DNA from 2 places in the Streptomyces cinereospinus genome. Region 2 is predicted to be linked to the other one. Evidence: riboswitches for the same ligand, from Rfam matches in the RefSeq annotation. Region 2 holds a riboswitch; the other holds the start of a gene.
What was found. A riboswitch is a leader RNA that binds a small molecule or an ion and turns the genes downstream of it on or off. The one in region 2 is predicted to bind glycine.
Positions count from the first base shown of each region.

Region 1: linked by a shared signal. The riboswitch ahead of gcvP (aminomethyl-transferring glycine dehydrogenase) and the one ahead of gcvT (glycine cleavage system aminomethyltransferase GcvT) in region 2 are both predicted to bind glycine.

Region 1 covers NZ_JBHMCY010000067.1:30,600-40,984, forward strand. Annotated here, with positions in the region: gene gcvP (aminomethyl-transferring glycine dehydrogenase) at 1-1,457, opposite strand, end outside; glycine riboswitch at 1,632-1,729, opposite strand; gene ACFF45_RS27695 (PRC-barrel domain-containing protein) at 1,844-2,215, shown strand; partial or broken gene ACFF45_RS27700 (DNA polymerase IV) at 2,137-3,575, opposite strand; gene ACFF45_RS27705 (MerR family transcriptional regulator) at 3,660-4,343, opposite strand; gene ACFF45_RS27710 (bifunctional nuclease family protein) at 4,607-5,080, opposite strand; gene ftsR (transcriptional regulator FtsR) at 5,602-6,345, opposite strand; gene ACFF45_RS27720 (zinc-ribbon and FHA domain-containing protein) at 6,389-7,348, opposite strand; gene ACFF45_RS27725 (DUF881 domain-containing protein) at 7,410-8,267, opposite strand; gene ACFF45_RS27730 (small basic family protein) at 8,273-8,605, opposite strand; gene ACFF45_RS27735 (DUF881 domain-containing protein) at 8,602-9,519, opposite strand; gene ACFF45_RS27740 (sugar phosphate nucleotidyltransferase) at 9,627-10,385, opposite strand, start outside.
Region 2 covers NZ_JBHMCY010000051.1:11,351-21,735, forward strand. Annotated here, with positions in the region: gene glyA (serine hydroxymethyltransferase) at 1-654, opposite strand, end outside; gene gcvH (glycine cleavage system protein GcvH) at 669-1,046, opposite strand; gene gcvT (glycine cleavage system aminomethyltransferase GcvT) at 1,155-2,273, opposite strand; glycine riboswitch at 2,308-2,424, opposite strand; glycine riboswitch at 2,425-2,524, opposite strand; gene ACFF45_RS23965 (AAA family ATPase) at 2,768-3,436, shown strand; gene ACFF45_RS23970 (enhanced serine sensitivity protein SseB) at 3,509-4,288, shown strand; gene ACFF45_RS23975 (enhanced serine sensitivity protein SseB C-terminal domain-containing protein) at 4,446-5,243, shown strand; gene ACFF45_RS23980 (ABC transporter permease) at 5,608-6,615, shown strand; gene ACFF45_RS23985 (ABC transporter substrate-binding protein) at 6,686-8,479, shown strand; gene ACFF45_RS23990 (ABC transporter permease) at 8,619-9,617, shown strand; gene ACFF45_RS23995 (ABC transporter ATP-binding protein) at 9,614-10,385, shown strand, end outside.

The sequences.
Region 1 (10,385 bases), on a different contig from region 2:
TCGGAGCGGTGCTGGTGGAAGACCGGGTGGGTCAGGTAGTCGTCAGTGCGCAGCAGCCCGCCCGGCAGCACGTCCTCCGTGACGGCGTCCAGGGCCTCGATGTCCCCGTCGACGCCGAACGCGGCCCACACGACGGTCAGATCGGCCCGCCTGGTGGTCTCGTCGCAAGCCATCGAGACGTGGTCGGCGTCCACCAGCCGCAGGTTGACCCCGCTCGCGCGCGCGGCGGCGACGACGTCGGCCGCCCGCCCCGGCACCCGCGCGGTGACGGTGTCGAAATACGCGCCGGTGACGAGCTCGACGCCGCCGTCGCGCAGGCCCGCGGCGAGGACCGCCGCGTACCGGTGCGTGCGCAGCGCGATGCCCTTCAGCCCTTCGGGGCCGTGGTAGACGGCGTACATGCCGGCCATCACGGCGAGCAGCACCTGCGCGGTGCAGATGTTGCTGGTCGCCTTCTCCCGCCGGATGTGCTGTTCACGCGTCTGAAGTGCCAGCCGGTAGGCCTTGTTCCCGTCGGCGTCGACGGAGACGCCCACGAGCCGCCCGGGCAGGCTCCGTGCGAACTTCTCCCGCACCGCCAGGTAACCGGCGTGCGGCCCGCCGAAGCCCATGGGCACACCGAACCGCTGCGTGGTGCCGACCGCGATGTCGGCGCCCAGCTCGCCCGGCGACTTCAGCAGCGTCAGCGCCAGCAGGTCGGCGGCGACGGTGACGAGCGCGCCCAGCTCGTGCGCCTGGTCGATGACCGGCTTGATGTCGCGTACGGCTCCGGAGGCGCCCGGGTACTGGATCAGCACGCCGTTGATCTCCCGCCCGGCGACCTCGGCGGGGATGCCCCGGCGGAGGTCGGCGACGACGACCTCGACGCCGGTCGGCTCGGCGCGGGTCTCGATCACGGCGATGGTCTGCGGCAGCGCGTCCGCGTCGACCAGGAACAGGCCCTTCTTGTTCTTGCCCGTGCGCCGGGACAACGCCATCGCCTCGGCGGCGGCGGTGCCCTCGTCGAGCAGTGAGGCACCGGAGGTCGGCAGCCCGGTCAGGTCGGCGACCACGGTCTGGAAGTTCAGCAGCGCCTCCAGCCGGCCCTGCGAGATCTCCGGCTGGTACGGGGTGTACGCCGTGTACCAGGCCGGGTTCTCCATGACGTTGCGCAGGATGACGGGCGGGGTGAACGTCCCGTAGTACCCCAGGCCGATCATGGAGCTCAGGACCTGGTTGCGGTCGGCGAGCGAGCGCAGCTCGCGCACCACCTCGGCCTCGGTGCGGGCGCCCGGCAGGTCCAGGGCGTCGGCGTTCTTGATCACATCCGGGACCGCGGCGGCGGTGAGCTCGTCGAGCGAGCCGTAGCCGACCTGCGCGAGCATCTTGGCCCGCGCCTCCTGATCGGGCCCGATGTGGCGCTGCTCGAAGGGGATGCCCTGTTCGAGTTCGGAGAGCGGAATGCGCTGGGCGGTCATTGCGGAGGCCTCCTGGTCTGACGCGACCTTCGAGGGACACCACGGCACGGGTGCCCCGACGGCCTCCCCCTCTGTCATCTCGACCTGAGAGCTTCACCGGCCGTCCGGGGACGTCCGGCTTGCACCGTCGGTGAGAGCGGAAGCCGTGACACCCGCCCTGCTTTCCAGAGTGACCTCGTCCGTGCGGTACGTGGGCCTGAGAGATTCCGGGGAGGATTTGCTCCTTCGGCGCCTCCGGTGGTCTCGCCGGAGGACTCTCCCGCACGGGGTCAGCAGCCGTTTGCCAGACTACCAGCGAGGTCAACGCCCGGGCGTTCGAGTGGCCGCCTCCCGCAATGTGCTCTTTTGTTGTGCCTACGGATGAGTTGCGAGCAAGTGGAGGGCCCGTGCAGACCGACATCGATCCGCGCAACCTGATCGGCCGCAAGGCATTCGACCGCAACGGCACCAGGATCGGCACCATCGACGAGGTCTACCTCGACGACGCGACCGGTGTCCCGGAGTGGGCCGCGATAAGGACCGGCCTGTTCAGCAGGGACGCCTTCGTCCCGCTGGAGCCCAGCGAGCTGGTCGACGGCAGCCTGCACGTCCCCTTCGACCGGGCCCTGATCAAGGACGCCCCCGACTTCGGCGTGGGCCGGCACCTCTCCCCCGAACAGGAACTCCAGCTCTACCACCACTACGGCCTGGACGTGGCCGCGCCCCCCGCGTTCCCGGACCGCGACTTCGGCAAGCTGGCGGGTTCGGAGGAGACGTGACCCCGAGGGCTCAGCCCTGCGGCTCGGGTCTTCGCGCCACCAGCGGCAAGGGCTCCGCCGGCTCCAGCGCGGGATCGTCGACCCGGAAGGTCCGCACCCGCCCGGGCCCGGAGCCGGGTGTCTCGAACCGCACGGTCACCCTCCCCAGTCCACTGCCCTGCACCCACCCGTGCCCGTACCCGGCGTGCCGCACGTCGTGCCCGGCGGCCCATCGCCGCTCCGCCGGCTCGGGCTCCTCCCGCACCGGCTCGTCCGCCGGGGCGTCCTCCTCCCCCCCGCCCCGCTCCCCCGCCGCCTGCGCGAACAGATCCTCCTGCGTGTAGTCGGCCAGACCGCTGACCCCCACCCCCAGCAACCGCACACCCCCTGTGGTGTCCACGGAGTCCAGCAGCCGCGCCGCGGCCTCCCGCACCACCGCCGGATCGTCCGTGGGCCCCCGCAGCGTCTCGGACCGGGTCAGCGTCGAGAAGTCGTACCGCCGCACCTTCAGGACGATCGTCCGCCCCGACAGCCCGGCCCCGCGCAGCCGACGTACGCACCGGTCCGCGAGCCGCTGCACCTCCAGCCCGACCCGCGTGCGGTCGTGGATGTCCACGTCGTACGTGTCCTCGACCGACACCGACTTCGCCTCCCGCTCGGCGACCACCGGCCGGTCGTCGCGGGCCAGCGCCATGGCGTACAGCGCCTGCCCGTGCGCCTTCCCCAGCAGCCGCACCAGCTCGTCCTCGCCGGCCTCGGCGATCTCCCCGACCGTGGTGATCCCGGCCCGCCTCAGGTGGTCGCCCGTCGCGGGCCCCACGCCCGGCAACGTCCTTACCGGCATCGGACCGAGCAGCGCCCGTTCGGTGCCGGGTTCGATGAGCACCAGGCCGTCCGGTTTGGCCTGCTCGGAGGCGATCTTGGCGAGCATCTTCGAGGCGGCGAGCCCCACGGAACCGGTCAGGCCCGTGACGGCCCGGATGTCGGCCCTCAGCCTGACGCCCGCCAGCCGCGCCGACTCCCGGTCCCAGGCCGCCTCACCGGCCTCCAGGTCCACGAACGCCTCGTCCAGGCTCAGCGGCTCCACGAGCGGCGACAGCGCCCGCAGCAGGCCCATCACCTGGTCGCTGATCGTCCGGTAGAACCCGAAGCGCGGCACGAGGTACGCCGCGTTCGGCGCGAGCCGGCGCGCCTGGGCCATGGGCATCGCCGAGTGCACCCCGAACACCCGGGCCTCGTACGAGCAGGTCGCCACCACCCCGCGCGGCCCGAGCCCGCCCACGATCACGGCCTTTCCGCGCAGGCTCGGCTTGGACGCCTGCTCCACCGAGGCGAAGAAGGCGTCCATGTCGAGATGCAGGATCGTGGGCGCGGTTCTCACCTGTCCGATGCTGCCTCACGCCACTGACAACGCCCGCCGCGGCCCGACGACCGAACGGCCCCGGCGGCTGCTGTACGGAAGGCCTCAGACGGCCCGGTTGCGCCGCCGGGCCAGCTCGTCCGCGGGATTGTGCCCGACAAGCGTCTCACCGGTGTCGACGCGCTCCCCGTGGAGCTGCGACAGCGCGCCCTCCACGTCCCGCCACACCACCCCCACGGCGATCCCGAAGATGCCCTGCCCGCCTTGGAGCAGCGCGTGCACCTCGTCGGGCGAGGTGCACTCGTAGACCGTGGCACCGTCGCTCATCAGCGTCATCCGCTCCAGGTCCCGGAAGCCGCGCTCCCTGAGGTGCTGGACGGCGGTGCGGATGTTCTGCAGCGACACCCCGGTGTCCAGGAACCGCTTGACGATCTTCAGGACGACGACGTCCCGGAAGCTGTACAGACGCTGCGTCCCGGACCCGTACGCGGGCCGGACGCTCGGCTCGACGAGCCCGGTGCGGGCCCAGTAGTCCAGTTGCCGGTAGGTGATGCCGGCGGCCGCGCAGGCCGTCGGACCGCGGTAGCCGATCTCCTCGGACGCCATGGGCGCCGCCCCTCCGCCGCCGGGAACGGCCGTAGGTCGCTGCGGAGCGTGATCGCCCGCCCTGCCGTGCGGGGCGCACCCAGCGCTCGGGCGGAGCCGAGAGCTCGGGGGAGGGAACGGACCGCTTTCCCCGAAACCGCGTCCGGGGGCACCCCCAGCCGTACCGTCGCCGCTGCTTCTCACGCCGACCTCCGTCCTTGACCTGCCTTCTCGACGGTAGGCAGTCACCAAGGGCGCGTCAACGATCGCCACACTCGGCACGCCGAGTGATAATCACCCTAAGAGTGGTTTCCCGCACCCCGCTGCGGGGAAAGGCTAGCCGAATGCTCTGGCGGGAAGCCGTAGGACGCTCGTACTCGCCACCGGCACGTGCCGGAGCCGCAGACCGGCCACCCGGCACGCCCCGGCCCGTGGCGGACCGTACGTCCACCCGGGCCGGTCACCTCTCACTGGCTGCTGGTGCCGAAGTCCTCGGGGGAGATCTGGTCGAGGAACTCCCGGAACTTCTCCACCTCGTCCTCCTGCTCGTCGGGGATCGCGATACCGGCGTCGTCCAGCACCCCGTCACTGCCGTAGATCGGCGTTCCGGTGCGCAGGGCAAGCGCTATGGCATCGGACGGGCGGGCGCTCACCTCGACGCCGCTGGCGAAGACCAGCTCGGCGTAGAAGACGCCTTCACGCAGGTCCGTGATGCGTACTTCGGTGAGCTCCTGGCCGACGGCCTCCAGCACGTCCTTGAACAGGTCGTGGGTCAGCGGTCGCGCGGGGGCCATGCCCTGCTGGGCGAAGGCGATCGCCGTCGCCTCCCCCGGCCCGATCCAGATGGGGAGGTAGCGATCGCCTCCCACTTCGCGCAGGAGCACGATCGGTTGGTTGGAGGGCATTTCGACCCGGACACCTACGACATCGAGCTCGTTCACACAGCAACCCTAGGCCGTGCCCGGGACGTTTGGGTAGTCGGGCCACGATCGGCCCCGGGGATCCGGCCGCCCCGCGCCCGGGAGCAGGGCGGCGGGCCGGGACGCCGACCACCTGCGAACGCGGACCGGCCCCCGTACGCCGACGGCATCACGGCCTCGTGGAAACCGACAGCTTTCCGCCGGCTTTCCGTCCAGGCGCCCCTGGAGCCGCCACGGAGCTCCCCGTGGCCCGGATCCCGCGCAGTCCCCCACATCGGCGCGCCGAGCGCTCCGAGCCGGACCGAAGACCTGTGCGAGGCTCTGCGCAGAACCCTGCGCGAGGCGCTGCGGCACAAGCCTCGCCCGAAAGCCCGCCGCGCACTTGCCTCGCCCGAAAGCCCGCCGGCCGGCACACCGTCCGGCCGCCCGCTGACGCCCAGCCCGCACCCGGCACCCCAGCCCGCTCAGCGACCTCGGGAGACGCCGCACCCGTGCCTCGCATACGGGCCGACCGCCTACCTCGGCGGCGACAGCCCCGCCCCTCAGGGCAACCGCACCCCGAGCGCACTTCGCACCAGCGCCGCGTGCAGCTTCACGGTGAGCCCCGCCAGCTCCTTCGCCCGGGCCTCGGCGTGTGCCCTGGTCTGCGGATTCCGGTGCCGCTTCAGCGGGGCCACCACCTGGTCCACGAGCCCCGCCTCACGATCGGCCGCCGCTTTCATCGCCCGCAGGTGCCGCGGCTCGATCCCGAACCGCCCCAGCTCGACGACGAGCGACGCCACCGTGACGGCCTCCGCGTCGTAGACCCCGTCCCCCACCGGCGTGACCAGCCCGTACGACTCCCACTCGGCGAGCTCCTGCTCCCCGATCCCGGCCGCCGCCAGCAGGTCCGCCCGCCCGATCCGCGCCACCGTCGGCCCGTCCGGCTCCTCGGCGTCGGACACGGCCTCGCCGTCACGCTGTCGGCCCAGCGTCGGCAGCCGCACCGGCTCCCCGCGCTCCATCGCTTCGAGGTGCTCCCGGATCACCTTGAGCGGCAGGTAGTGGTCCCGCTGCATCCGCAGCACATGCCCGAGCCGCTCCACGTCCCCCGCGCTGAACTTCCGGTACCCCGAGGGCGTCCGCTGCGGCTCGATCAGCCCCTCCGACTCCAGAAAACGGATCTTGGAGATCGTGACCTCGGGGAACTCCGCGCGCAGCACGTTCAACACCGTGCCGATACTCATCAGCCCGCTGTCCGTGGCGGCGGCACCGTACCCGGCGCCGCCGCTCGGTGTGTGACGCATGGACCTTCCCTCGGTGTCCCTCCGGACGGATCCCGGAGGAGGGTCAGATGCCCTGCCGGCTCGCGTAGAAGACCAGCCGGTACTTGCCGATCTGCACCTCGTCACCGTTCGACAGGGCGACCTGGTCGATCCGCTCGCGGTTGACGTAGGTGCCGTTCAGGCTGCCGACGTCGGCCACCGTGAACGACCCGTCCGCGCCGCGCCGGAACTCCACGTGGCGGCGCGAGACCGTCACGTCGTCCAGGAAGATGTCGCTCTGCGGGTGACGCCCGGCCGTGGTCAGGTCGCTGTCCAGGAGGAAGCGGCTGCCCGAGTTCGGCCCCCGGCGCACCACCAGCAACGCCGACCCCAGCGGCAGCGCGTCCACCGCGGCCTGCGCCTCCGGGGAGAGCGTCGGCATCATCGTCTGACCGGTGGCCTCGGCGTCGTACGCCTCCAGGCCGCTGATGGAGATGGTCGAGGTGGTCTCCGACGGACGCTCGGCCGCCGCCCCCGCCCGCAGCGGAGCACCGCAATGGGAACAGAAGCGACTGCTCTCCGCGTTGCGGTTGCCGCACCTCGTACAAACCAGGGCCGACATGGACGGATCCTCCTGCCGCGGCTGCCCCGCAGGGGCGTGGGACGCGTACGGGTCGGCGGAAAACCCTCCACCCGCACTTGAGGTTGACGGTTGCCCGAAACCTATGCCTCCGGCCTGGGCAGGGTCAACCGACGGCGCGCCCTGACCACCGGAAATGTCACCACCCGGACCAGCGACCTGGTCCCGGAACAGCGGACGCTGGCCCTCCGCGTCAGGCTGTGCGCGATGACGAGCGGTCGCGTTGCCGCTGCCCTCTCGCGCGCTCTTGCCGAACAACTTCGCAAACAACTTCACGGGCGATTCCCCTTGACCGAAACAGACCCGCCCGTGGGGCAGGACGAACCCTGATTGCACACTCTGGCCGACCCGGACATCCTCACAACGTCCGTCTCCACCGGACAGTTTCCACCACGCACCACCCATTCGGTGCGTCGACCCCCCGCAACGTCATGCCCTCCCCGGACGTCCGCCATGCACCCTCGGTTCACTGGGAGGACGACCGAGCGTAGTCAGGTCGCTCTGCCGCTCGCAAGGCGTCCACGACGATCTCGTCCGACCGCTCGACAGTCACTGTGGCCTGCTCCTTCTCCAGTGTCTGCACCACGCCTCCCGGGATGTTGAGCGCCGGCTCCAGGTCTTGCGGCTTGCCGATGACCTGGAAACGAAAGGGAGCGTTGATCTTGTTCCCGTCGACGCTCACACTTTCCCCGGAGTCCGTCAGATATGTGCTCGCGACGACCCGCACACCGTTCACCTGGATCGCCTCCGCGCCGGCCGCGCGCAGTTCCTGGATCGCGTCGAGCAGCATGTCCGCCTCGACCGTCCCCTTCGTGTCGTCGATGGTCATCGTGATGCCGGGCCCCTGCGCCGCCACCGTGCCCGCCAGCACACCGAGTTGCCGTTCCTTCTCGATCGTCTGCCGCCGGGCCTCCTCGGCCTGGTTCGAGCTGTTCTCCAGCTCTTCGCGCTGCTTCTCGAGACCCTGCTTCTCATCCTCAAGACGCTGAGTACGGTCGTCCAGTTCATCGAGGATCCGCACAAGATCCTCCTGCCGGGCGCCGCGCAGGGCGCTGTCCCCGTCGCTGTTCGAGGCGACCTGCACGGCCAGGCCGAATCCGAGCCCGAACAGCAGCAGGGCGACGATGAGTTGCGCGCGGGTGACCCGCGGCGGCCACAGCCCGTTGACGAGCCGCTGCCGCCCGGTGATCTCCCGCCGGGCCCCTTCTTCGGCGCCCTGGGAGCCGCTCACCGTCTCCGCACCGGGCGCGGCGTCGACGGCCACCTCGTCGGGCAGCTCCTTGCGCAGCCGGTTCACGCCCGTCGTCTGGTCCTGGTCTCTCATCGGCCTCACGCCCGGAAGACGTGCCGGCGGATCGCCGCGGCGTTGGAGAAGATCCGGATACCGAGCACGACCACGACACCGGTGGACAGCTGGGCGCCCACGCCCAACTTGTCACCCAGGAACACGATCAGCGCGGCGACCACGACGTTCGACAGGAACGACACCACGAAGACCTTGTCGTCGAAGATGCCGTCGAGCATGGCCCGCAGCCCTCCGAAGACGGCGTCCAGGGCCGCCACCACGGCGATCGGCAGATACGGCTCGACGACCGCCGGAACCTCGGGCCGGACCAACAGGCCGGCCACGACTCCCACGACGAGGCCCAGTACGGCGATCACGATGTGCCTTTCTCGGTTGCCTGCTGTGCTGACTCGGATATCGGCCGCGCTGTGCGCACGATCACACTCGGCGCGGCCGCCAGCCGGAGCTCGCCCTCCACGGAGATGCTCGTGCGGATGCCGAAGTTCTCCTGCAGCGCATGCAGATACAGCCCGTCCGCGCTGTTCTGGAACTTCGAGCTCAGCCCCTCGCCGTCGCCCACCGCGAGCACCGTGTACGGCGGCACCAGCGGCCTGTTGTCGACCAGTATCGCGTCACCCGCGGCCCTGATCGCCGACAGCGCCGTCAGCCGCTGCCCGTTGATCGAGACGGCCTCGGCGCCCGACTCCCACAGGCCGTTCACCACGCGCTGCATGTCCCGGTCGCGCACCCGACCGGTGTCGGAGAAGCCGGTCGTTCCGCGCGGGTCGCTGTCCCCGCCCGCGGTGGCTTCCTCGGCGTCGTTGACGACCAACTTCACCCCGGGTCCGTGCACTTCCGAGGCGCCGGACAGGATACCGACCAGGTCCGTCTGGTCACTGCCGCCACTGTCTCTGAGCGCCTCCCGCTGCCGGGCGCTCACGTCGTCCCGCAGCTCGTCGACGGTGCTCTCCAGCTCGTCCGCCGCAGCGGTCTCCCGGTCGATCCGGTCGATGAGCTCCTCGCGCTCCTTCGCCACGACCGGCGCCGCCACCCGCGCCTGCGCCGCGCCCACGGTCACCACCGACGCCGCGAGCACCAGGCCGGCGGCGAGGCCGAGCTTCGCCCGGAGCGTCTTGGGCAGGCCCCCGGCCCCCGCGGCCTGTTTCCGGGCCGCCGCCTCGGCATAGCCGTCGTCCAGGCTGTGGTCCATGACGTTGGTGAGCAGCGACATGGACGCGTCCGGACGCGGGGGGCGTGCGGCCGTGCTCCGAACGGGGGGCTGCTGCGGCATGCCGCACATCGTCGCACGTCGGGGCCGTCACCTCCGAATGGCCCCACCGGCGTGCCGGACAGGCCCCCCTTGGGGACACTTGTCCGGCACGCGCGCGTGCTGCTGTTTTACCGGCCGGCGCTGTCCACGACCGCCGACCACTCGTCGAGCAGGGCCTGCGCGGAGGCGTCGTCCGGACCCTCCGCCCACAGGTGGGTGACCGCCTCCGCCGGGTCGGGCAGAACCATCACCCAGCGACCGTCTGCCTCGACCACGCGCACACCGTCCGTGGTGTCCACGTCGCGATTTCCGGCCGCCTCGACGACTCGCCGCATCACCAGCCCCTTGACCGCCCACGGGGTCGCCAGATCCCGCTTGAGGACATGCGCACGCGGGATGCGCGCGTCGATCTGGCTCAGCGTGAGCTGCGTCCGCGCCACCAGCCCGATCAGCCGTACGAAGGCCGCCGTGCCGTCGAAGACACTGCTGAACTCCGGGACGATGAAGCCGCCCTTGCCGTCCCCGCCGAAGATCGTCGACTCGTCCCGGCCGACCCGGGTGAGATCGTCCGGCGACGTGGTCGTCCACTCGACCTGGGTGCCGTGGTACGCCGCCACCTGCTCGGCGATCCGCGTGGTGGTCACCGGCAGCGCGACCCGGCCGCTGCGGCGCTCCGCCGCCACCAGGTCGAGCATCACGAGCAGCGCCCGGTCGTCCTCGACGATCCGGCCCTTCTCGTCCACCAGCGACAGCCGCTCGCCGACAGGATCGAACCGGACCCCGAACGCGGCCCGCGCGGACGCCACGATCTCGCCCAGCCGCACCAGCCCCGACCGCCGGGCGTCCGCCGACTCCGTCGGCCTGGACTCGTCCAGACCTGGGTTGAT
Region 2 (10,385 bases):
CGGCACCGGGTTGGGGTGCAGGCCCGCCGCGACCAGGCCGGCGAAGTGCGCCATGTCGACCATGAGGTACGCGCCGGCCTCGTCGGCGATCCGGCGGAACGCGGCGAAGTCCAGCTGCCGCGGGTAGGCGGACCAGCCGGCGACGATCAGCTTCGGCCTGGCCTCCCGGGCGAGCCGCTCGACCTCGGCCATGTCGACCCGGCCGTCCTCGCCGACGTGGTAGGCGACCACGTCGTAGAGCTTGCCGGAGAAGTTGATCTTCATGCCGTGGGTCAGGTGCCCGCCGTGCGCGAGGTCCAGGCCCATGATCGTGTCGCCGGGCTTGAGCAGCGCGAACATCGCGGCGGCGTTGGCCTGGGCGCCCGAGTGCGGCTGCACGTTGGCGTGCTCGGCGCCGAACAGCTCCTTGACCCGGTCGACGGCGATCTGCTCGACCACGTCGACGTGCTCGCAGCCGCCGTAGTAGCGGCGGCCGGGATAACCCTCGGCGTACTTGTTGGTCAGGACCGAGCCCTGCGCCTCCATGACCGCGACCGGGGCGAAGTTCTCCGAGGCGATCATCTCGAGGGTGGACTGCTGGCGGTGCAGCTCGGCGTCGACGGCGGCCGCGACGGCCGGGTCGAGCTCGTGCAGGGGGGTGTTCAGGACGGACATGTGGCTACGACTCCTCAGCCGGCGGTGTGGGCGGCGTACTCGTCGGCGGAGAGCAGGTCGGCGGGCTCCTCCGCGATGCGCACCTTGAACAGCCAGCCGCCTTCGAAGGGGGCGGAGTTCACCAGGGACGGGTCGTTCACCACGTCCTCGTTGATCTCGGTCACCTCACCGGTGACGGGGGAGTACAGGTCGCTGACCGACTTGGTCGACTCCAGCTCGCCGCAGGTCTCGCCCGCGGCCACCTGGGAGCCCACCTCGGGGAGCTGGGCGAAGACGACGTCACCGAGGGCGTTGGCGGCGAACTCGGTGATGCCGACCGTCGAGACGCCGTCCTCGGCGGCCGACAGCCACTCGTGCTCCTTGCTGTAGCGCAGCTGCTGGGGGTTGCTCATGGCCTGAATTCTCCTGTACGCGGGGGAGTGCTGGTGAATGGGGGACTGCTTGAACTGCGTGTGAGCAGGGGAAATATGCAACGGGTCACGTGGACCCGAGCCCAGTGTCTACTTCTGGCGCTGGTAGAACGGCAGCGCCACGACCTCGTACGGCTCGTGGGTGCCCCGGATGTCCACCCCGACGCCCGGCGTGCCCGGAGCGGCGTGCGCGGCGTCGACGTAGGCCATCGCGATCGGCCTGCCCAGCGTGGGGGAGGGGGCGCCGGAGGTGACCTCGCCGATCACCTCGCCGCCGGCCACCACGGCGTACCCGGCGCGCGGGACGCGGCGGCCCTCGGCGATCAGGCCGACCAGGACGCGCGGCGGGCTGGCCTCGGCGCGGGCGGCGGCCTCGGCGAGGGCCTCGCGGCCCACGAAGTCGCCCGCCTTGCCGAACTTCACCACCCGGCCGAGCCCGGCGTCGAAGGGGGTGAGGGAGGTGGTCAGCTCATGCCCGTACAGCGGCATGCCCGCCTCCAGGCGCAGGGTGTCCCGGCAGGACAGCCCGCACGGGACCAGGCCGGCGCCGGCGCCCGCCTCGGTCAGCGCCTCCCACAGCGTGACGGCGTGCTCCGGCGCGACGAACAGCTCGAAGCCGTCCTCGCCGGTGTAGCCGGTGCGGGCGATCAGTGCCGGGACGCCCGCGACGGTGCCGGACAGGCCGGCGTAGTACTTCAGACCGTCGAGGCCGGCGTCGGTGAGCCGCCCGAGGACGCCGGGGGACTCGGGGCCCTGGACGGCGACCAGGGCGTAGGCGTCCCGGTCGTCGCGCACGGCGGCGTCGAAGCCCTCCGCGCGCTCCGTCAGCGCGTCCAGGACGGTCTGCGCGTTGCTCGCGTTGGCCACGACCAGGTACTCGGTCTCGGCGAGCCGGTAGACGATCAGGTCGTCGAGGATGCCGCCGTCCGCGCGGCAGATCATGGTGTAGCGGGCGCGGCCGACACCGACGGAGGCGATGTCGCCGACGAGCGCGTGGTTCAGCAGCCGCGCCGCCTGCGGGCCGGTGACCGTGATCTCACCCATGTGCGAGAGGTCGAACAGGCCGGCCCGCGTGCGCACCGCGAGGTGCTCGTCGCGCTCGGAGCCGTAGCGCAGCGGCATGTCCCAGCCGGCGAAGTCGGTCATGGTGGCGCCCAGCGAGCGATGCAGGGCATCGAGCGCGGTACGACGGAGTGCGGTGCTGCTCATCGGTCGGTCTCCCAAGGCATGACGGCGAGGTCGTTCCTCCCCATCTGTCATCGGAACCTGAGAGGTTCGCCATGACCGTCGGGACAGACGGTGAGCACGGCTTGCACCTTGGGTGGAGCCACTGCGGCAGCGGCCCGCTTTTCAGATGTGCCTCGCCCGCGCGGTGACGGGGCCTGAGAGATTCAAGGGAGGGACTTGCTCCTTCGGCGCCCCGGTCATGTCGTGCCCGGGGACTCTCCCGCGCGGATTCAAGCGGCCGGTATGCAGTTGGCGGGCTCATCATTGCACGCATCGCCGCCGGGCGGCAGGGGGCCTCGTCCGTGGGGGGCGCATCGCGGCAAAGGGGAGGCACGGAGCGTCCCCAGCCGGGCACAGTGTGCTGTAGCAGGCTTGTTGCGGGAAGCGGACGGAAACGCGAGACGCCTCGTATTACCTTCTCTTTACACTCGAAGGGGACGGTAACTCGTGAACCGCCCCAGGGGAGGACGATCACGGTGAACAGGACCACGGCCTACGCGGCCACCGCTGGCCTCGCACTGCCCGAGCAGCCGACCGCCCCGGCCCGGGGCGCGTGCGCCCCGCTGCCGTCCCCCGTGGTCCGCGACCTGCGCGAGCGCGCGGGCCGCAGCCCGCACGCCCTGCTGTTCGGCCCGCACGACCTCGTCGTGATCACCGGGCTGCCCGGCAGCGGCAAGTCCACCCTCATGCGGCGCGCGGTCCGCGGCCGGCGCGTCGACTCCCAGGACACCCGCGACCGCTGGGACGGCCGTACGCCGAGCTGGCTGCCCTACGCCGTCTACCGCCCCCTCGTCCGCCTCGCGCACTACGCCGGGCTGCGCCGCGCCCTGCGCAGCGGCGAGGGCGTCGTCGTGCACGACTGCGGCACGCAGGCCTGGGTGCGTGCCTGGCTGGCCCGCGAGGCCCGCCGCCGCGGCGGCACGCTGCACCTGCTGCTGCTCGACGTCACCCCCGAGCAGGCCCTGGCCGGCCAGCGCGAACGCGGCCGGGGCGTCTCGCGGTACGCGTTCCTGCGCCACCGCCGCGACGCCGCCCTGCTGCTGCGCCGCGCGCACCGCGGCGACCTGCCCCGCGGCTGCGGCGCCGCCGTCCTGCTCGACCGCGCGGCGGCGGACGCCCTGCGCCGGATCGGCTTCACGGGCTGACGCGGCGCGCGGGGCGGGCGGCGCGCTAGCCTTTTCAGCCGGCAGCACTGGTACGGAGCAGGTGGTAGGCAGATGGACCTCTCGGGGGACTTTCCGGCGCAGGCGCACCCCCATCCGCACGGCGGGTGGCCCGGCAACGAGCTGGAGGAGGTGCTGTCGGCCTCCCTCGGCGTCCCGTCGGCGGGCGCCCGCATCGTGGAGGTGCTGGGCCGCAGCTTCGTGTGGGTGCCGCTGCCCAGCGGCGGCGGCCCGCACAGCGGCCCCCTGGACCTGCCGGGCATCGAGATCGGCGGGCAGGCCTACGTCCCCGTGTTCAGCTCCGAGGAGCAGCTGCGCCAGGTCGCCGGCCCCCACATGGCGTACACCGTCGCCCCCGCCGTCGAGTTCGCCCGCGGTCTGCCCCCGCAGGCGGGCATCGCGGTGAACCCCGGCGGCGTGGTGGGCGTCCCGCTCCCCCCGCCGGCGGTCGCCGAACTCGGCCGGGCCGGCCGCACCCCCCTCGACGGCCCCGCGAACGGCGGCCGGGTCCGCCTGTACGAACCCGACTGGCAGGACGACCCGGTGGACTTCCTCGCGGCGGCGTCCGCGGAGTTCGCCGCCCTCGGCGTCGTCACCGCGGCCCGCCGCTGCCTGGCGGCGATCGAGACGGCCGACCCGGTGATGTTCGTCGGCGTCGAACTCTCCCAGTGGGAGGGCGACCTGCGCGCCGCCCCCCTGGACGCCCTGGGCCGGGCCCTGGGCAGGACGCCGGTGGCCTGGCCGGTCAACCTGGTCCTGATGGACGTGGCCCAGGACCCGGTGGTCGACTGGCTGCGGGAGCGGGTGCGCCCCTTCTACCAGCACGGCCGGTGAAACGCCCGCGCGGACGGCCGGCCCCGGGGCGCGGGGACCTGCGCGTCCGGCCACGGACGGCCCGCACTCGCCGGGACGACACAGTTCCCGAGTCGGCAGGCGCCTTTAAGCTAGGGTCACGGCTCGAACAGGGCGTTGCACGAAGGGGCGGTACACAGTGAGCGCGAGCGGCACGGGCACGGCCGCGGCCGGCCAGGTCGAGCACCTGCTGCGCCAGGTGACGCCGGGGCGCTACGACGCCTACGAGGCACTCCTGCGCGCCCTCGCCACCCCCCACTCCGGCCAGGTCTGGATGCTGCTCTGGCACGGCCAGGCCGGCAGCCCCGACGCCCAGTACGGGAACATGGAGGTCGACGGCTACGGCTACGCGCCCTGCGTCACCTCCGCCCAGGAGCTCTCGGCGAGCGGCTGGATGCGCAGTTACGAGGTGGTCGACGGCCTGGACGTGGCCCGCACCCTCTACCCCGACCACTACGGCCTCTGGCTGAACCCGCACGCCCCCGGCGGCGGCGTCGGCATCCCCTGGCTGGACCTGCGCCGCATCGCCACCGGCCTCGACCGCCAGCCCGCCGGGCCGCTGCGGCTGTCCGAACCGGGCATCCAGATCCCGCAGTTCTACGCCCTGCTGTCGCAGAACGCCCATCGCACCCCGGCCGTCCGCTCCCTGCGCCGCGCCTGGGTCCAGCCCGCGCTCGGGGCGCCGTACCTCGCCATCGGTCTCGACGTGTACGACACCTCCCCGTCCGCCGTGGACTCGGTGCGGGCGATGATGCAGCAGTCGATCGGCGCGGTGCCGGACGGGCTGCCGGTGTCGACGGTGGCGATGACCGACGAGTTCGACCCGGTCGCGATGTGGCTGCGCGTCAACTCCCGCCCGTTCTACGACCGTGAGGCCCACGCCGCTCCGGCGCCGGCCCCGTTGGCCGGCGGTTACGGATACCCGCGGCCTTACTGACCGAGGGCCGTACCGACCGGGGGCCGTACCGACCGGGGGCCGTACCGACCGAGGGCCGTACTGACCGAGGGCCGTACTGACCGAGGGCCGCGCCGGACGTGGGCCTTCCCACGACAAGGCCCGTGCGGGCCTTCATCGTTGCGTTCGGTAACCGTACCCTTGCGTCCGCATAACGGAATCCGCAGACAGCATCACGGTTGCGCATCCTTTCCCCGTCAAGTCTGGCGACAGATCTCCAAAGCGTTGAAGACTCCCGCCCCAGGGGTTCACACCCCAGGGCATGACGGATTGACACGGATTCAACACGCCGCTACAGCGGCAAGTGCGGGCCCGGCTACCGCCGGTCGAGAGGGGTCCCTGCCAGATGACGGCACCATTGCACGACCCGACCGTGGAAGCGGCCCCGAGTGCGGCCGAGGAAGCGGCGCTGGTCAGCGGCGACGCAAAGGCCGTACAGGGACGGTCCCTCGGGCGTATCGCCTGGGAGCGGCTCAAACGCGACAGACTGGCCCTCGCGGGCGGCGTCGTGGTGCTCCTCCTCGTCCTGGTCGCCGTGCTCGCGCCGGTGATCACCGGCCTGGTCGGGCAGGACCCGGAGACCCACCACGAGGACCTGATCGACCCGCTGTTCGGCACGCCGATCGGCTCGCTCGGCGGCATCAGCGGCGAGCACCTGCTCGGCGTCGAACCGGTCAACGGCCGCGACATCTTCGCCCGGATCGTCTACGGCGCCCAGATCTCCCTGCTCGTCGGCTTCCTGTCCGCCGCGGTCGCCGTGGTCCTCGGCACCGTGCTGGGCATCCTCGCCGGCTTCTTCGGCGGCTGGGTGGACACCGTCATCTCCCGGGTGATGGACGGTCTGCTGGCCTTCCCGCAGCTGCTGTTCATCATCGCGCTGGTCTCCGTCATGCCGAACGAGCTGCTGGGCCTGAGCGGCACCGGTGTGCGCCTGTTCGTGATGATCCTGGTCATCGGCTTCTTCGGCTGGCCCTACATCGGACGCGTGGTGCGCGGCCAGACGCTCTCGCTGCGCGAACGCGAGTACGTCGAGGCGGCCCGGTCGCTGGGTGCCGGGCGGTTCTACATCCTGTTCAAGGAGCTGCTGCCCAACCTGGTCGCGCCGATCATCGTGTACACGACGATGATGATCCCCACCAACATCCTCACCGAGGCGGCACTCAGCTTCCTGGGCGTGGGCGTCAAGCCGCCCACGGCCTCCTGGGGACAGATGCTGTCGAGCGCTCTCGACTACTACGAGTCGGACCCCATGTACATGGTCATCCCGGGCGTGGCGATCTTCATCACCGTCCTGGCCTTCAACCTCTTCGGCGACGGCGTCCGCGACGCGCTGGACCCCAAGGGCTCCCGCTGAACCGCCGTACCGCTCGTGACCCGTGGCGCAAGGCACGGGGTCTCTCATCAATTCCGGAGGATCCGAGATCGTGACTACCCAACGCACCTCAGGGCGGCGCAAGCAGGCCATGGCCGCTGCCGCCGTGGTCGCCGCGCTGCTGACCACGGCGGCGTGCGGCGGCGGCGGCGGTGAGGACGGCGGTTCGCAGAACGGCGCGGCCGGCTACGACGCCGCGAACAACAAGGTCGCCCAGGCCGCGCTGGCCGAGAAGGGCGGCACCCTGAAGTTCGCCAGCGCGCAGGATGCCGACTCGTGGGACACCACGCGCGGTTACTACGGCTTCATGTGGAACTTCGCCCGCTACTACAGCCGCCAGCTCGTCACGAACAAGACGGAGCCGGGCAGGGCCGGCGCCGAGCTGACCCCGGACCTCGCCACCGGTCTGGCCGAGATCAGCGACGACGGCAAGACCTACACGTACACCCTGCGTGACGGCGTCACCTGGGAGGACGGCAAGCCGATCACGTCCAAGGACGTGAAGTACGGCATCGAGCGCGTCTGGGCGCAGGACGTGCTCTCCGGCGGCCCGACGTACCTCAAGGAGGTGCTCGACCCCGAGGGCGAGTACCCGGGTCCGTACAAGGACAAGTCGGCGGACAAGCTGGGCCTGAAGTCCATCGAGACGCCGGACGACAAGACGATCGTCTTCAAGCTCCCGGAGGCCAACTCGGACTTCGAGGAGATGCTGGCGCTGATCTCCGCCTCCCCGGTCCGCCAGGACAAGGACACCAGGTCCAAGTACGGTCTGCACCCGTTCTCCTCGGGCCCGTACAAGTTCGCGTCCTACAACCCGGGCAAGGACCTCGAACTGGTCCGCAACACCCAGTGGAAGCAGGCCTCGGACCCGGTGCGCAAGGCGTACCCGGACGAGATCACGGTCAAGTTCTTCTCCAACGCCAACGACCTGGACGCCCGGCTGATCGCCGGTGACTACGACCTGGACCTGGCCCAGACCAGCCTCTCGCCGCAGGGACGTTCCACCGCCCTGAGGGAGCACAAGGAGAACCTGGACAACCCGGTCTCCGGCTACATCCGCTACGCGGCCCTCGCGCAGAACGTGAAGCCGTTCGACAACATCCACTGCCGCAAGGCGGTGCTCCTCGGCGCCGACCACGTCTCCCTGCAGACCGCGCGCGGCGGCCCCGTCGCCGGCGGCGACATCGGCACCAACATGCTGCCGCCGGGCATCCCCGGCGGCGAGGGCCAGAAGTACGACCCGTACGCGATGGCCGGCGCCGACAAGAAAGGCAACGTTGCCAAGGCCAAGGAGGAGCTGAAGGCCTGCGGTCAGCCCAACGGCTTCAGGACCACCATCGCGGTCCGCAACAACAAGCCCGTCGAGGTGGCCACCGCCGAGTCGCTCCAGGCGTCGCTGAAGAAGGTCGGCATCCAGGTCGAGATCGACCAGTACGACGGCGCGCAGAACTCCAGCGTGATCGGCAGCCCCTCCAACGTGGAGAAGAAGGGCTACGGCATCATCATCATGGGCTGGGGCGCCGACTTCCCGTCCGTCCAGGGCTACGGCCTGCCGCTGTGGCACAGCAAGTACATCCTGGAGAGCGCCAACAACAACTACGCGCTCATCGAGGACAAGGCGATCGACGGCCTGTTCGACGACTACGTCAACACGCTGGACGACGCCGAGAAGACCCGCATCGCCACGGAGATCAACCACAAGGTGATGGACGGCGCGTACTACCTGCCCTTCGTCTTCGAGCGGTTCCTCAACTGGCGCTCGGACCGGCTGGCGAACGTCTACACCACGGACGCGTACAGCGGTATGTACGACTTCGTCAACCTCGGCCTGAAGAACACGAAGTAACCGGCACACCCGCCGTACGGCACGAAAGGCAGGTGAAGGCCGGCGCGGCGTGACCGCGGGCCACCCGGGGCACCTCCCACGCTCATGAGGCGGTGGGGGAGACCGGAGGCGGCCCGCGGTCCGCGGCGGGCCGTTAGCTGTGCTCGCTTACCTCATCAGGCGGCTGTTCGCCGCCGCAGTGATGCTCGTGGTCATCGTCATGGTGGTCTTCAGCATCTTCTTCCTCATCCCCGAGTGGGCGGGCGTCGACGTCGCCCTGAGCTTCGTGGGCAAGCAGGCCGACCCCGCCGCCGTCGAGGCCGTGCGGGTGAAGCTGGGCCTGGGCGACCCGATCTACGCGCAGGTCTGGGAGTTCTTCAAGGGCATCTTCGTGGGCCGCACCTACGCGGCCGGCGGTGACGTCACGCACTGCGCCGCGCCCTGCTTCGGCTACTCCTTCCGCAGTGAGCAGGCCATCTGGCCGGTGCTGACCGACCGTTTCCCGGTGACCCTGGGGCTGGCGCTCGGCGCGGCCGTGCTGTGGCTGGTCTTCGGCCTCGCCGCGGGAGTGCTCTCCGCCCTCAAGCGGGGCAGCTTCTGGGACCGCGGCGCGATGATCGTCGCCCTGGCGGGTGTCTCCCTGCCCATCTACTTCACCGGTCTGCTCAGCCTGGCGGTCTTCTCCTACGGACTGGGCTGGATCGACGGCGAGTTCGTCCCCCTGGAGGAGAGCCTCACCGGCTGGCTCGGCGGCATGATCCTGCCGTGGGTCACCCTCGCCTTCCTCTACGCGGCGATGTACGCCCGCATCACGCGCGCCACCATGCTGGAGATCCTCGGCGAGGACTACATCCGCACCGCCCGCGCCAAGGGCCTGCGGGAGCAGGTCGTCATCCGCAAGCACGCGATGCGCTCGACGATGACGCCCATCCTCACCATGCTCGGCATGGACCTCGGCGCCCTCATCGGCGGGGCGATCCTGACCGAGACCACCTTCTCCCTGCCCGGCCTCGGCCAGGCCGTGCTGAACGCGATCAAGAACCAGGACCTGCCCGTCATCCTGGGCGTCACCCTGATCACGTCGCTCGCGGTGCTCATCGCCAACCTCGTGGTGGACGTCCTGTACGCCGTGATCGACCCCCGAGTGAGGCTCTCATGACCGAACTGAGCAAGACCGGCGCGGCCGTGGGCGAACCCGTCACCGCCGCCGCGCCGACCGCCTTCCTCGACGTACGCGACCTCAAGGTGCACTTCCCGACCGACGACGGCCTGGTCAAGTCCGTCGACGGGCTCAGCTTCCAGCTGGACAAGGGCAAGACCCTCGGCATCGTCGGCGAGTCGGGCTCCGGCAAGTCGGTGACCTCGCTCGGCATCATGGGCCTGCACACCGCCGGCCAGTACGGCCGGCGCAAGGCGCGGATCTCCGGCGAGATCTGGCTGAACGGCACCGAGCTGCTGTCCGCGCCCGCCGACCAGGTGCGCAGGATGCGCGGCCGCGAGATGGCGATGATCTTCCAGGACCCGCTGTCCGCGCTGCACCCGTACTACACGATCGGCCAGCAGATCGTGGAGGCGTACCGCATCCACCACGACGTCGACAAGAAGACCGCCCGCCGCCGGGCGGTGGAGATGCTCGACCGGGTCGGCATCCCGCAGCCCGACCAGCGCGTCGACGACTACCCGCACGAGTTCTCCGGCGGCATGCGCCAGCGCGCGATGATCGCGATGTCGCTGGTGAACAACCCCGAACTGCTCATCGCGGACGAGCCGACCACCGCCCTGGACGTGACCGTCCAGGCGCAGATCCTGGACCTGATCCGGGACCTGCAGAAGGAGTTCGGCTCGGCCGTCATCGTCATCACCCACGACCTGGGCGTCGTCGCCGAGCTGGCCGACGACCTGCTGGTGATGTACGGCGGCCGGTGCG